One region of the Halopseudomonas oceani genome, then DNA from elsewhere that is predicted to be linked to it. Evidence: riboswitches for the same ligand, from Rfam matches in the RefSeq annotation. Region 1 holds a riboswitch; the other holds the start of a gene.
The links. A riboswitch is a leader RNA that binds a small molecule or an ion and turns the genes downstream of it on or off. The one in region 1 is predicted to bind thiamine pyrophosphate.

Region 1 (7,912 bases):
CTATCGCTGCTGTTACTTGTGGTGGCCGCGGTGCTGCTTGATCTGGGCGTATCTGGCAATGTCGTACTGGGGCAGCGTGCGATCTACTCCCTGGGCGAGGCAGAGCGCAGTCGTTTAAACGCCCTCTACATGGCGACCTTCTTTGTTGGCGGGGCGATTGGCTCAGCGCTGGGCGCCTGGGCGTATGTCAGCGGTGGCTGGCTGGCCGCGTCCCTGCTCGGCGGCTCGATGCCACTGCTGGCGCTGTTGGTATTGCTGGTGGGTGAGCCGGGCGGGTATCACGAGCGCGAGGTTGAAGCCCAGTAATGGCATGGCGGGGCAGTGAAGCTGCACCGCCTTAGGCCTTAGTGGGGCAGCGTCAGCCTGACGACCTCGTCAACAATCTCCATGCCGGGCTCGGCGAGGAAATCCGGATCGGCGTAGGCTGGGTTCGGGTAGTTGTAGAAGCCGCTGCCGGTCTGCAGCCCCAGCTTGCCCTGATCAAGAAAGTTGTGCTTGATGTAGTCTGCGTTCTTGAGTGCTTGCTCGTCCTGATTGAGGTTGCCCCAATACTGAGTGACGTCGTAGTAGGTTTTCATTCCGACGACGTCGATCACGCCAAACGGTCCCATGCTCACTCCGCGATTCATCACCATGTAGGTTCTGTCGACGGTCTCCGGCGTCGTAATGCCGTTGGTGACGAGGGTTTGTGCAGCGGTCAACAATGGCACCAGCAGGGAGTTGATAACGTAGCCATTCTGCGGCTTTCGCACCGGTACCGGGATCATGCCAATCTCGATGGCGAACCGGGTAATGCTGCGCAGCGTCTGCTCGGCTGTGCTTGCGTGGGCCATAATTTCGGCCAGGTTCATGGACCAGATCAGATTGGCGAAATGCAGCGCGCAGTACTTGTCGGGCCGTCCGGTGTCCTCAGCGAACTGGCTTGGCAACAAGGTGGAGGAATTGGTTGCCACCAGACAGTTCGCAGGTAGCAACGGCGCCATGTCGCGGTATACCTGTGATTTGATCTCGGGGATTTCTGGGACCGCTTCAATAACCAGCTCGGCGTCAGCGACGGCGTCCGCCAGGTCGCTGCTGTAGCGCAGGCGAGCAAACGTCTGTTCGATTTGCTCCGGGCTTGCGCCGAGGTCCTTGCGATAAATATCCGCATACTGGTGGTGAGCAATTTGACAGCGCGCCAGTGCTTCGGAAAACAGATCATAGACCACAACCTGCTTTCCTTTAAACGCGCTGTGCCATGCAATCTGGGCGCCCAGAACGCCGGCACCCAGTACGGTGAGGTGGTTAACGGATGTGTTCAAGCGGGAGTCTCCACTAATCATGCCGCCCGGGTTCCAGGGCGAGCGTTGCTGTTGTCTGACTGTGCATTGCGAGGTAGAAACTCGAGGATGTCGTCCTCAAGCGATTCATTCAGCAGCATTTGACGGTCGTCTTCGTACGAGTTGAGCAGGCGCCACGGCGCGACTTGTCCCTGGCGGGGCAGCACCGTATCTGCACGCTGCACATAACCGGACTCAAGCGCTCCCAGTACCGATGCATTTTGTTCGGTGCAACCCTGGTAATCGCGTGGGGTAACTACCTGCATGCCGATTGCGCGAAGGTGGTTGATCAGCCGGCAGACATAACGTGCCGCGATATCCGACTTCAGGGTCCAGGGGGCGTTGGTATAGCCAAAGATCCAGGCCATATTCGGTACGTTCTGCAGCAGCACCCCTTTGTAGGTCATCTGCTGCTGCAGGTCGAAGGGCTTGCCGTCAATCAGCAGTTGGGTGCCGCCGAGCAGCTGCACTTTGAGTCCGGTCGCGGTGATGATGATGTCGGCATCCAATTCATGCCCTGATGCTAGCTTGATGCCGCGTTCGGTAAAGGTGTCGATCTGATCAGTGACCACGGATGCTTTGCCGCTGTTGATCGCCTTGAACAGATCGCCATCGGGCACGGCGCAGAGGCGCTGGTCCCATGGCATGTAGCTGGGGGTGAAGTGTTTCATCTGTGCCGGATCGTCCAGCTGTTTGGCGACCTGGTTGAGCAGGTGTTTACGCATTCGCTCAGGCCAGCGGCGTGCGGCCTTGAACAGCCAGCGCTGAATCAGAATGTTGCGCTTCCGGGCCATGCCATTGGCCCAGCTTTCGGGCATCACCCTGCGTAGTATTTCTGTGATCTTGTCATGCGCCGGCACCGTCATCACATATGAGGGTGAGCGCTGCAGCATGGTGACGTGTGCCGCCTGGTCGGCCATCGCCGGCACCACTGTAACCGCCGTGGCGCCACTGCCGATAACAACGACCTTTTTGCCCTTGTAGTCCAGGTCTGCTGGCCAGTGCTGGGGGTGGATGCACCGACCCTGAAAGCGCTCAACGCCCGGGAAATCGGGAAGGTAGCCGTTCTTGTGGTCGTAGTACCCCGTGCAGCTGATTAGGAAGTCGCAGCTGTAGTGGCGTGGCTCCCCGTTGCTCAGGTCGCGCGCACTGATGATCCACTGTTGCTGTTCACTGCACCATTGGGCCTGCTCGGTCTCGATACCAAAGCGAATCAGCTTGTCCACGCCATATTCACGCGCAGTATCGCCAATGTAGTTGCGGATGGATTCGCCGTCGGCCAGGGTGTTGAGCGCATTCCAGGGACGAAAGTCGTAGCCGAAGCTGAACATGTCCGAATCAGAGCGGATGCCGGGGTAGTTGAACAGGTCCCAGGTGCCACCGACGCGCTCCCGGCGCTCAAGAATGGCGATGCGTTTGCCCGGGCACTCTTGCGAGAGGTGCACCGCTGTCCCGATGCCGGACAAACCGGCGCCGATGATCAGCACGTCGACGTGCTCGTTGGTCATAGTGGTTTCTCTTTTTATTATGTGTTGCTTGCGAGAACTATAAGATTGCACGCCAGTGCCGGGATCGAGCTGGTCGAATCCGGAAAACAAGTCGACATTTATTGCCAACGATAGGGGATAAATGGGGGAGGCTCAGCCGCGCATTGCGGCTGAGTAGAGAAGGTCAGTGAGCAGTTTGCGGGCGTCGTGCCGGCAACAGTAGGGCACAAATAATGCTGACCAGCGTTGATGTCAGTAATGCTCCAATAAAGGGGCCCAACGTTGGAATAGCATTAGGGAAACTGGCGATCAGCAGGCCCTGATAGAGGCTGCCGGTAGTTATCCATCCCGGTAGCAGGGCGCCGACCAGGCCAGCCAGCCCGCCGAGGATCGCTGCCGCCGGCGTCATGCGCGACCAGAGACCGAGCAACACCGGAACGACTGCGGTTGCGCAGAGCAGGTCCGCGATCAGGAATAGCCGCAGAACGGAGTTACCTTGAAGAGCAAGGATGACCACGGGGATCATCAGTAGCAATGTAAACCAGCGCGCGGCGGACAGGCTTAGCCCCTGCTTTTCAGTCACCGCAAGTGAAACAATGGCGTTCTGTAGGGTGTCGACCGACGAGGCAACCAGGGTAATCGCCAGCAGCAGCGCGGGCAGGGAAAGCCAGCCAGGCGCATCATGCAGCATGGCGAAGAAGGGAATGGGTGGGGAGCCGACATCGGCGCCACTCATCAGGGTCAGAATGCCCAGGCCGCCAACGGCAGCAACAACCAATACGGTGGCAACACCACCGATGACAGCGCCACGTCCCAGCGCAGACTCATCGCGTGCTGCCCAGAGTCGCTGCCAGTAGCCTTGGTGGAACAGGTTGGCTGCCGTCACCGCGATGATCAGAGTCAGCGCAACGCCGAACGCGGCAGACGCTGGAATACTCGGTAGTACTGCGTCTGCTTTGATGCTCGGCAGTCGGGTCATGGCAACACCGCCAACCAGCAGCAACAGCGCAATCAGCAACCAGCCTTGCCAGCGGTCGGTTGTCATGCTGGCGCGCAGCCCACCCCATGCCGTGTATATCAGCGTGGTCAGTGCCACACCCACCACCACTAGGTTGCCATTGATATCAGACAGCATGGAGGTAATCGCCCCAATTGCTGTCAGCTCCGCGATCAGAAAACACGCCATATATAGCAGCGAGATGAGCCCGACCCAGCGGCGGACACCAAGACCATAGCAGTGCTGGGCGAATTCACCGATGCTGCGGCCTTCCGGCAGACGGCAACGAATCGCCGGGCCGCAAAGGGCGAAGACCAGAAAGGGCAGGGCCGCCCCGACTGCATAGCCAGCCAAGCCCAGCGGCCCGACCAGCACGCCGACTTCCGGCGGAGCAAACAGAATCCAGCCACCCATGCCTGATGCCAGGAAGGAGAGGCCGATAGCCCAGCTGCTCTGCGAATTGCGAGCGGTAACAAAGTCGTCAAGAGCTTCCTGGCCGCGTGAGCGCAGGCCGATCCAGACAAACAGCAACAACACGGCAGCCAGGGCTGCAATGGACAGGTACAGCATGTCGCGCTTCCTCCGCCGGTATGAGCCGGATCAGGTTCCAGGGTTTGGGCCAGCCAAGGCGTGGCCTGTTCTCAGCCCGAAGCGCATGACTTCGGACACCCCTGGCGACAGGTGGAATGGTATACAGGTAATCCGGTACATGATGTCACATATCTATCACCCATCGTTAGCCAGATGGCGGTATCGTTAGGGGTTTGCTGTTGGACTTGTTAACTAAAACAATCGAGTATGCCCACCGCATGGAGTAGCTTCGGAGCGCTCGTTCTTTGACCGGCTGCGCCTAAGCGCGCAGTCATTGCGGGTGCCATCATGAGCGACGATTCTGATGTGAAGACCGATAGCCCTGACGCGGGGCAAACGGCCATTGAAACCGTGCTGGACAGCCTGGATGCGCTGGTTTATGTCGCCGACATGCAGACCCATGAGCTGTTGTTCCTCAACGCTTATGGACGTGCCGAATGGGGCGAAATCGATAACCGAAAATGTTGGCAGGTGTTGCAAAAAGGGCAGAAAGGTCCGTGCACATTCTGCAACAACGCAATGTTGGTGGACGCCGAGGGCGCGGCGACTGGGGTACAGGTCTGGGAGTTTCGCAATACCCGGAATAACCGCTGGTATCAGTGCCGCGACCAGGCCATTCGCTGGCCCGACGGCCGGCTGGTACGCATAGAAATCGCTACCGACATTACCGATCTCAAGGATCTGCAGACGCAACTCACCGCTGCGCGCCTGCAGGCCGAGCAACTGGCCAACGAAGATGCGCTCACCGGGCTGGCCAACCGCCGCGCGTTGTTTGCCCTCGGCCGGTCGGCCATTGAGCAGGCTCGGCGCCAAGGCCACCCGGTAGCACTGATTGCGCTGGATGCCGACCGTTTCAAGCGCATCAACGATTGTTATGGGCATGCAGCCGGTGATGTCGTGTTAAAGGCGCTGGCAGAGGTGCTCAGAAGTCATACCCGTGCGGCGGATATCGCAGCCAGGCTGGGCGGCGAGGAGTTTGCTGTTTTGCTACCGGCAACCGGGCTGAAGGCTGCCCGCGATCTGGCCGAGCGGTTGCGGGCTTCCATCGAGGCGCTGGATATCGACTACCGTGGCCAGCGCATCCAGATGACCTGCAGTTTTGGTGTAACCGCTTCGGATGGTGGCAGCGCGACTCTTGATCAGTTGCTCAATGCGGCAGACCTGGTCACCTATCGGGCAAAAGCCGGTGGCCGTAACCGGGTTGAGGACGAAGTCTGCCGCTGATGCGGCACCAAGTCCAAGCTGCCGCTGGCCTAATTGCCGCAAGGTTCGCTAGCATGCCTGCACAACCGTGAAAAGGAAGTTGCCAGCCAATGGCCAATAATAAGAAATCCAGAGAGGCCGCCCCCGTTCCGTCGCTGTGGCGATTGCTTTTGCCGCTTGTTCTAGTCGCTGGCGCAGTCGTCGTCTGGTGGTTCAGTATGCGCACCAGTGAGCCGGTTTTGCCGCCTGTCGCGCCAGCGGTGCAACCGGCCGCTGTGACGCCGCCTGCGCTAGCTCGGGATTCAGTCGTTCTCCAGGATCGGCACTACGTTGGTCGTGAGGTATGTGCTGGTTGCCATGAGCAGCAGACTCGCGATTTCGACGGCTCGCACCATGATCAGGCGATGCAAGAAGCCAGTGCGGTAACTGTCCTGGGGGACTTCAATAATGCCACCTTCCGTTTTGGCGGGGTGACCAGCACCTTCTTCCAGCGTGACGGCCAGTTCCTGGTCAATACCCTGGGTCCGGATGGCCGCCAGCATGACTATGTTGCCGAGTACACCTTTGGGGTCTATCCGCTGCAGCAGTATCTGCTGGCGATGCCCGGCGGCCGTTATCAGGCGTTCAGTGTTGCCTGGGATGCGCGGCCAGCTGGGGAGGGCGGCCAGCGCTGGTTCCAGCTCAACCCTGATGTCAATGGCGACGACCCGGTCAAGGCGCTGCACTGGAGTGGCCGTCAGTTCAACTGGAACCTGATGTGCGCTGAATGCCATTCAACCAATCTGGAACGCAATTTCAACGCCGCGACCGACCGTTATGACACCCGCTGGGCCGAGATCGACGTGTCCTGCGAGTCCTGCCACGGCCCGGCGTCGGACCATCTGGAATGGGCCGAGACGCCTGATGCGCACCCAGACATGGCGAATACCCTAGGTCTTGCGGTGCGCTTTGATGAGCGTGAGGGTGTCACCTGGCAGCATGACGAGAACGGCACGCCCAGTCGCAGCAAACCGCGCGACAGCGAGAAGGAAATTCAAGCCTGTGCTGCCTGCCACTCCCGCCGTGCGCAATTGTTTGATGACCCGCAGGATGCCGGTTTGCTGGTGGAAAATTATCTGCTCGCTACCCTTGATCAGGGCCTGTATTACCCCGACGGTCAGATTCAGGATGAGGTGTTTGTGCATGGCTCGTTCCTGCAGAGCAAAATGTATCAGGCCGGCGTGACCTGCAGTGACTGCCACAACCCGCACTCGCTGGAACTCAAGGTCCCCGGCGATGGTGTCTGCCTGCAGTGTCACCAGGCCGACCAGTACCAGACGCCGAAGCACCACTTTCACAGCAGCGTGCAGGGCAGCGCCTGCGTGGATTGCCATATGCCGACCACAACGTACATGGAAGTGGATCCTCGGCGCGATCACAGCTTGCGTATTCCGCGTCCTGATCTGAGCGTCAGCCTCGGTGTGCCCAACGCCTGCAATCAGTGTCACAGCGACGAAACACCCGAATGGGCGGCAGAGCACGTCGAACAATGGTACGGGCACGTACCGCAGGGCTTGCAGCAGTATGCGCACACTCTGGCAGCCGGCCGAGCGGGATCTGTTGGCGCCCAGAAGGATCTGTTGACGCTGTTGGCCGACGAAGGCCAGCCAGCGATCGCCCGTGCCACTGCCGCCAGCCTGCTGCAGGCCTGGCCTGGGCCGGAGGTAGCCCAGTCGCTGTTCGTTGCCCTGCGTGCGAAGGACCCGGTGATTCGCCTGGGCGCGCTGGAGGCGATTGGCAGTTACCCGCCGGTCACCCGTTGGCAGCTTGCCAGCCCGCTGCTGGATGCGCCTGAACGCGTGGTCAGGCTGCAGGCGGCCGCGCAGTTGCTGGATATTCCGCCAGAGCAGATGCAAGGTGATGACATTGAAAAGTTGCGCCAGGCGCAGCAGCAATACCTCAAAGCGCAACAGGCCAACGCCGATGATCCTTCGGCGCAGTTAAACATTGGCCTGTACTATCAGGCGCGTAATCAGCTTGCACTGGCGGAAGATGCCTACGCACAGGCCTTGAAGCTTGATCCCTATTTCATCGGTGCCTACATCAATCTGGCCGATCTGTATCGCGCGTCGATGCGCGATCCTATGGCCGAAACACTGCTTAACAAAGGGTTGGAGGCGTTGCCGCAGGCTGCCCCGTTGCACTTCAGCCTGGGGCTGCTCAAGGTACGCAGCAAGGATATGACCACCGCTCTGATCGAGCTGCGCCGCGCAGTTGTGCTCGACCCGCAGAACACCCACTATCGATACGTACTCGCCGTCGCGCTCAACAGTGCC
Region 2 (7,912 bases), 1.0 Mb from region 1:
ATCGCTTCAGTTGCTGCATTGAGCTTGCCGCCCAGCGCGTACTTGATGCCACCATGAATGATGCCCTGGGATTTGACACTTTGGCCGCCGCCTAGGGCGCCGCGCTCTACCAGTAAGGTCGAGTAACCAGCCTTGCGCAGGCGGGCGTTGAGCCATAGCCCGGCGATGCCGCCGCCAATGATGCAGATATCGGTGTCCAGGGTTGTACTCATGTTCTCCCACAGCTCAGGTCAAAAAGGGCCTCTAGTATAGTCATTGCCGGCGCTGCGGGTCACATCTGTTACCCTATGGAAGTGCTGATGAACCCTACACGTACTCTGCGAGTGCTCAAGCGTGGAGATGCACGGCGCGCTGTTTGCCAATAGTGGTTCTATTGGCAAACAGCGCAACGCAGTCAGATGTATGCTTGAGCGCTAGCCCAGCGCTGCCTCAGTGCAGTCCCTACCGGACGCCTTGCTGCTACAGGATGCTTTCATGGCCCGTCGTCTCTATACCCTGTTTTTCTTCTTCTGCCTGCCGCTGATTCTGTTGCGTCTGTTGTACCGGGCGATCAAGGCCCCAGCGTACGCACGGCGCTGGGCCGAGCGCTTTGCGCTGGGTGGTGATGTTCGCCGCGGCGGCATCTGGGTGCACGCGGTGTCAGTCGGCGAGAGTATTGCCGCCGCGCCGATGGTACGAGAGCTGCTAGAGCGCTACCCGCAACTGCCGATTACCATCACCTGCATGACGCCCACCGGCTCAGAGCAGATTCGCAAGCTGTTTGGCGGGCAGGTGGGACATGCTTACCTGCCATACGATCTGCCTTGGTTGCAACGCCGGCTGCTGCGCCGTTTACAGCCAAAGGTGGGCATCATTATGGAGACGGAGCTGTGGCCAAATCTGGTAGCCGAAGCCAAACGGGCCCATGTGCCTTTGGTGCTGGCCAATGCTCGGCTGTCTGCGCGCTCGGCGCGCGGTTATCAGCGTGTTGGCGCGCTGGTGCGGCCGATGTTTTCTGCGCTGGACTGGGTGGCGGTGCAGAGTCAGGCAGAGGCCCTGCGCTTTGTTGAGCTGGGTGTCGCTCGCGAGCACATGCAGGTCACCGGAAGCATTAAGTTCGATTTCCGTCCGGACCCCGCACAGGTGCAGCAGGCTCGGGAGTTGCGCGCGCGCTGGGGCAGTGAGCGTCCTGTCTGGATTGCGGCCAGCACCCATGCGGGCGAGGATGAACAGGTACTGCGAGCGCATCGCCGGGTGCTGGAAGCCCTGCCTGATGCGTTGCTGATTCTGGTGCCGCGCCACCCCGAGCGTTTCGATTCGGTCGCCCGTCAGGTCAGTGAGGCTGGTTTCGGTATGGTGCGGCGTAGCAGTGGGGCGTTACCCGCAGCGGATCAGCAGGTGTTGGTCGGCGACACCATGGGCGAGCTGGTGTTTCTCTACGCCTGTGCTGACTTGGCTTTTGTTGGTGGTTCGCTGGTGCCGAACGGCGGGCACAATTATCTGGAGCCAGCCGCGTTGGGGCTGCCGGTACTGTCTGGGCCGCATCGTTTCAACTTTACCGAAATCAGCGAATTGCTGGAGGGGGCTGGTGCGTTGCAGGTGGTCGATGACGAAACCGCGTTGGCGGTTGCGGTGCAGGATTGGCTGCAGCAGGATACTGCTCGCCAACGTGCCGGTCAGGCTGGACAGGCTGTGGTGGCTGATAATCAGGGCGCTTTGGAGCGGCTGCTTGAGGGGATTGCGCGGCTGTTGAGCTGATCTGGCAACACAAACAAGAACAGCGCCCTTGGGCGCTGTTCTTGTTTGTGCACGATGGACCTAGAACGTGCTGCTGTCGCCGTTCGCCGGTGCGGACGGCTGCTGTGGCCGGCCGCCCATCGACATCTGCCGGGCTTCTTCTTCGGTAGCCTCGGGGATGAAGTCACGATCCGGATCGTAGTTCGGGTTCAACCACTGGGACAGGTCCTGCAGGTCTTGCGGGCTCAGGGTGCCTGCGGCTTGTTTCAGGCTCAGGTTGTTGATGATGTAGTTGTAGCGCAGGTTGTTGTAGTCGCGCACGGTGCGGAACAGGTTGCGCTGGGCTTCCAGTACGTCAACCACATTGCGGGTTCCTACTTCATAGCCGGTCTGGGTCGCATCAAGCGCTGCCTTGGCTGAGACAATAGCCTGGCGGCGTGCGGCCACCTCGTCGACGCTGGAGGTAACCGTGCGATACAGATTGCGGGTACTTTCAACCACGCGGCGGCGCTGTGACTCGCTGCTCTGCTCAGCTTGGGTCAGGCGGTAGGTCGACTCACGAACCCGTGAGGTCGTCAGGCCGCCAGTGAACAGTGGCATGCTGAGTTCAACGCCAAAGCTGGTCAGCTCGCTATCGGTGCTGTTCTGACCCGCTGCTGCGATGGAAGCACCGCCGTTGTCGTTGCTGTAGCGCACGAACGCGTCGACTACTGGGGCGTAGCCGGCTTTGCTGCTGCGCAGAGTATCTTCGGCGCTATCGATGGCGTAACGACTGGCCTGCAGGGTCAGGTTCTGCTCGGCAGCCGTTTCGACCCACTGCTGCATGCTGGCCGGTGTCGGTGGCAGGATCGGCAGCTCGTGGCTGATGCCGAACAGGCTGTCATAATCCTGATTAGTCAGGCGGGTCAGCGCCTGATAGCTGACGTCCAGATTGGTTTGCGCGGTCAATCTCGCGGCGCGCGCACTGTCGTAGCCTGCCTGTGCTTCCAGCACGTCGGTACGGGCTGACAAGCCGACTTCAAAGCGCTCCTGCGCTTGCTCAAGCTGACGGGAGAAGGCTTTCTCTTCCGCTTTGGCGGTTGCCAGATTGTCGGAGGCCCGCAGGACGTTGAAGTAGGCCTGCGACACCTCAAGGATAAGGTTCTGCTGGGTAGCAGAGAACTCCAGTTGGGCCTGCTGGCTGACGGCCTTGGCTGCCTGGTAAGTGAACCAGCGGTCAGCGCGGAACAACGGCTGGGTCAGGCTGGCCTGATAGTAGTGGGTGGAGTACTCGTCGCCACCAACCTTGTCTATCTCCAGATCCTGGCGAGAGGCGCCAGCGGCTACTCCAATGTTTGGCAGCAGTTGGGAGCGCGCCTGTGGCAACGCTTCCTGTCGGGCCATTGCGTCTGCTTCGGCAGCGGCCAGGTCAGCGCTGTTCAGCACAGCTTGCTGGTAGATGGTCATCAGATCGGTATTGGCGGCAGCCTGGGCGGACACACCGGCCAGCAGCAGTGCAACGGTAAGCGGGCGCAACATGCACAAATCCTTCGCATGAGAGGGGGTCAGGCAAGGCTAAAAGGCTCGGGGGCCGGGGTCAAGCTGCTTTGGGTGACACAATTGGGAACAATCTGTTGTAGCGACTTTTGCTGACGTTTTCGCGGATTTTGTCAGCCATCACGGGGAGCTTTGTTCTGAGTGTTGGAAAGGGATATCTGTCGTGGGCTTGAGACGGCAGCAGCATATCTCTAGACTGTGCGGACATCTTGACGGGGTGCCACCTGCTTGCAGGGGGCTGAGATGATACCCGTTGAACCTGAACCGGCTAGCACCGGCGTAGGAATCGAGATAGACGGCCAGCGTGAGTCCGCAAGGACTGGCGCAGCCGTGGCTTTTCGGTTCCCTGCGCGTCCCAACGCAGTGGAGCACAACAATGAACAGCAAGTTGCCTGATACCGCCATCGCCACCTCCGGTGCCGATAGCGCTGCCACCCAACCCTTCCCCAATTCTCGCAAAATCTATGTGACCGGGTCGCGCCCGGATATCCGTGTGCCCATGCGCGAGATCAGCCTGGCCGATACACCGACCGATTTCGGCGGTGAGAGCAATGCACCCGTGCTGGTGTATGACACCTCTGGCCCCTATACCGATCCGCAGGCGAGCATTGACCTGCGTGCCGGTCTCGCCGACGTGCGTGGTGTTTGGATCGACGAGCGCGGTGATACCGAGGTATTGCCAGGCCTTACTTCCGATTTTGGTGCCTCACGCCTAGCCGACAGTTCTCTTGATCACATGCGTTTTGCTCACGTGCGTACCCCGCGCCGCGCCAAGGCCGGCTGCAACGTGACGCAGATGCACTACGCGCGCCGTGGCATCATCACGCCGGAGATGGAGTACGTCGCGATTCGCGAGAACATGAAGCTGCAGGAAGCGCGCGAGGCGGGGCTGCTCCAGGAGCAACATGCCGGCCACAGTTTCGGCGCAGGCATTCCCCAGCAGATCACCCCCGAGTTCGTGCGCGAAGAGATCGCTCGCGGGCGGGCGATCATTCCGGCCAACATCAATCACCCAGAGCTGGAGCCGATGATTATCGGCCGCAACTTCCTGGTGAAGATCAACGGCAACATCGGTAACTCGGCGCTAGGCTCCTCCATTGAAGAAGAAGTCGAGAAGATGACCTGGGGGATTCGCTGGGGCTCCGACACGGTTATGGACCTGTCGACCGGCAAGAATATTCATGAAACCCGTGAATGGATCATCCGTAACTCGCCGGTACCGATCGGCACCGTGCCGATCTATCAGGCGCTGGAGAAGGTGGGCGGTGTCGCCGAGGATCTGACCTGGGAGATTTTCCGTGACACCCTGATCGAGCAGGCAGAGCAGGGCGTGGACTACTTCACTATCCACGCGGGTGTGTTGCTGCGCTACGTGCCGATGACCGCCAAGCGGGTTACCGGCATCGTATCGCGTGGCGGCTCGATCATGGCTAAGTGGTGTCTGGCGCACCATCAGGAGAATTTCCTCTACACCCATTTCGAGGACATCTGCGAAATCATGAAGGCCTACGACGTCAGCTTCTCGCTTGGCGATGGCCTGCGTCCCGGCTCCATTGCCGATGCCAATGACGAAGCCCAGTTCGGTGAGCTGGAAACCCTCGGAGAGCTGACCAAAGTTGCCTGGAAACACGATGTGCAGGTGATGATCGAGGGCCCGGGTCACGTGCCGATGCAGCTGATCAAGGAGAACATGGACAAGCAGCTGGAATGCTGCGACGAAGCACCGTTCTATACCCTTGGCCCGCTGACCACTGACATCGCGCCCGGTTATGACCACATCACCAGTGGCATCGGTGCTGCCATGATCGGCTGGTTCGGCTGCGCCATGCTCTGCTACGTCACGCCCAAGGAGCATCTCGGGCTGCCGAACCGGGATGATGTCAAGACCGGCATTATTACCTACAAGATCGCCGCCCACGCGGCCGATCTGGCCAAGGGGCACCCGGGCGCGCAGATTCGCGATAACGCCCTGAGCAAGGCGCGCTTCGAGTTTCGCTGGGAAGATCAGTTCAATCTGGGGCTCGACCCGGATACCGCACGGGCCTACCACGACGAAACGCTGCCGAAGGAGTCGGCCAAGGTGGCGCACTTCTGTTCGATGTGCGGTCCCAAGTTCTGCTCGATGAAAATTACCCAGGAAGTTCGTGAGTACGCCGCCGAGCAGCGCATTGCCGCGGTAGATCTGGCGGTTGAAGAGGGTATGAAGGCCAAGTCGGAGGAGTTCCGCACTACCGGCTCCCAGCTGTACCACAAGCTTTAAGGAAGCACTGATCCGTTTCGCGCGCGTCTTTCGGCTGCGGGTCTGGCACGTCCGGACCCTTGCCGTCTGCCGGTCAGATATGCGAGCTTAAGCGACTGACTCTTATTCGCTCTGTCCTGTGCCTGCGCAGCAGAGCGGATTTATGCTTTGCTTGTAGCCTGCAGGGGCAGCCATGCGCCTTGCCCTCTGCAGCTGACTGATCTGGGGAGTGTGCTTTTGTCCTTTACGCGCGATGACGTGGACATCATCAGCCGGGAAACCGGCTTCAAGGGGTTCTATCGCCTCGACGTCCTCAATTTGCGTCACCGGCTGTTCAACGGTGGCTGGGGACCCGTGCTACGGCGCGAGCTGTTCGTGCGCCACGATGCCGTGTGCGTTCTGCCTTACGACCCCTGGCTGGATCAGGTTGTGCTAATCGAGCAGGTGCGTGTCGGCGCGCTGGAGAAAAGTGACAATCCCTGGATGCTGGAGCTGGTTGCCGGACTGATCGATACCGATGAAACCCCGGAAGAGGTTGCCCATCGCGAGGCTGACGAGGAAGCTGGCCTGACCCTGCGCTCGCTGCACCCCATTATCCGTTATTACCCGTCACCCGGCGGCAGCGACGAGTTTGTGCATCTGTACTGTGCGCTGGTCGACAGCCGCGGCGTTGGCGGTATTCACGGTCTTGCCGAGGAAGGCGAGGATATCCGCGTCAGCCTGTGGCCGCGCGTCGAGGCCGTTGCGGCGCTCGAAACTGGTCGAATCGACAATGCTGCCAGCATCATCGCGTTGCAGTGGCTGCAGTTGCATGCGGAACGCTTGCGTGCCGAAGCGGACCCACAGCCATGATGACTTTGCGCAAGCCTCGATATCACGTTGATCTGGTCGGTCTGCAGGCGCTGTGTGAGAGCAATTATTGGAAATTGCTCAAGCTGATGTCATCAATGAATGAAGAAAATGAGCGCCGCATTGTTGTCGATGCTGGTGACGGCGCTGTGCAGGCGTTGGTTATCCGCGTGCTGGAGCGTTGCCCCTATACTTCAACGCTGCAGCTGGCGCATGAGCGTCAGCAGGACTGGGTAACGCCGCCCAGCATGGAGGTGCGTCTGTATCACGATGCTGGGCTCGCTGAGGTGGTTGCAGCGTACAATAGACGGCGCTTTCGTGGTGTATACCCCTATCCGAATGAGCAGATGCTGCAGCCGGATGAGAAATTTCAGCTGAACCAGTTCCTCGGCGAATGGTTGGGCTATTGCCAGCGCTATGGACAAAGCGCGCAGCCGTTGTCATTTGCCGGTCAGGGTCTGTGACCGAATCGCTGGATTCCTGCTGCAGCAACGGCCAAGATTACACCAGAACAAGGGAGCAATGAGTGGGGGCACAATGTCGTTAGGGTCGGATTTCGTCTGCGTGGTGCAGTTGACGGACAGTCATCTGTTTGCCGAGGTGGGCGGTGATCTGCTCGGACTCGATACGCAGGCCAGTCTGGACGCCGTAATCGATATGGTGCTCGAGCAGACGCCGGAAATGGACCTGGTGCTGGCCACCGGTGACATTACCCAAGACGGCAGTGAGGCGGCCTACCGTCGCTTTATCACCGCCAGCCAGCGTCTGCCAGCGCCCTGCTGCTGGATTCCCGGTAATCATGATGACGCTGAGCTGATGAGCCATATCGGCGATCCGCTGGGTCTGAATCGGCCGTGGGTCGATTTGGGGAATTGGCGGATTGTCATGCTTGACACCAGTATCCTTGGTGCCGTGCCCGGCCGTCTGGAGCCCTCCCAGCTGGCCATCGTTGATGACGCATTGAGTTCGGTAGGCGAGCGCCATGTCATGGTCTGCCTGCACCATCAACCGGTTGACATTGGCAGCGACTGGATGGCGCCGATCGGACTGCTTAATCCTCAGGATCTGCTTGAGCGTATTCGGAATCGATCAGAAGTAAAGGTCGTGCTCTGGGGTCATATTCATCAGCACTTCGACCAGCAGCTGGGTCACCTGCGACTGTTGGCCACGCCTTCTACCTGCGTCCAGTTTGCTGCCGGCAGCAGCGATTTTGCTGCCGATACGCTGGCACCCGGCTACCGCTGGATGCGTCTGTATGACAACGGTCGCATCGAAACGGCCGTTTCCCGTCTTCCCGAAGGGGTGTTTTTGCCCGAGCCGGGAGCGGTGGGCTATTGAGTTGCTGCCGCACTGACGGTGGCAGGCAGTCCGCCCGCCGGATACTATGTGACCCCATGCAAGCTCACTCCGATGGCCGGCGTCAGTCAGTCAGGCAGGCGGGTGGGCGTTGAAGCAATTCAAGAAGGATACCTGCTCACACCATGTCTGATTCGACCTATAACGCGGATGCGCTTGAAGTACTCAGCGGCCTCGATCCGGTGCGCCGTCGCCCCGGCATGTACACCGATACAG

Region 2: another riboswitch for thiamine pyrophosphate. It lies ahead of thiC (phosphomethylpyrimidine synthase ThiC); the one in region 1 lies ahead of ACKPCU_RS12125 (sodium:solute symporter family transporter).

What each region holds. Positions count from the first base shown of each region.
Region 1 is NZ_OY781932.1:2,572,176-2,580,087, forward strand. Features, by position in the region: gene ACKPCU_RS12110 (MFS transporter) at 1-306, shown strand, start outside; gene ACKPCU_RS12115 (3-hydroxyacyl-CoA dehydrogenase) at 345-1,301, opposite strand; gene ACKPCU_RS12120 (flavin-containing monooxygenase) at 1,319-2,827, opposite strand; gene ACKPCU_RS12125 (sodium:solute symporter family transporter) at 2,991-4,373, opposite strand; TPP riboswitch at 4,363-4,486, opposite strand; gene ACKPCU_RS12130 (GGDEF domain-containing protein) at 4,683-5,618, shown strand; gene ACKPCU_RS12135 (ammonia-forming cytochrome c nitrite reductase subunit c552) at 5,816-7,912, shown strand, end outside.
Region 2 is NZ_OY781932.1:3,568,003-3,575,914, reverse strand. Features, by position in the region: gene ACKPCU_RS16765 (FAD-dependent oxidoreductase) at 1-212, opposite strand, end outside; gene waaA (lipid IV(A) 3-deoxy-D-manno-octulosonic acid transferase) at 475-1,737, shown strand; gene ACKPCU_RS16755 (TolC family outer membrane protein) at 1,798-3,234, opposite strand; TPP riboswitch at 3,456-3,555, shown strand; gene thiC (phosphomethylpyrimidine synthase ThiC) at 3,629-5,512, shown strand; gene ACKPCU_RS16745 (NUDIX domain-containing protein) at 5,729-6,343, shown strand; gene ACKPCU_RS16740 (DUF1249 domain-containing protein) at 6,343-6,804, shown strand; gene cpdA (3',5'-cyclic-AMP phosphodiesterase) at 6,878-7,678, shown strand; gene parE (DNA topoisomerase IV subunit B) at 7,822-7,912, shown strand, end outside.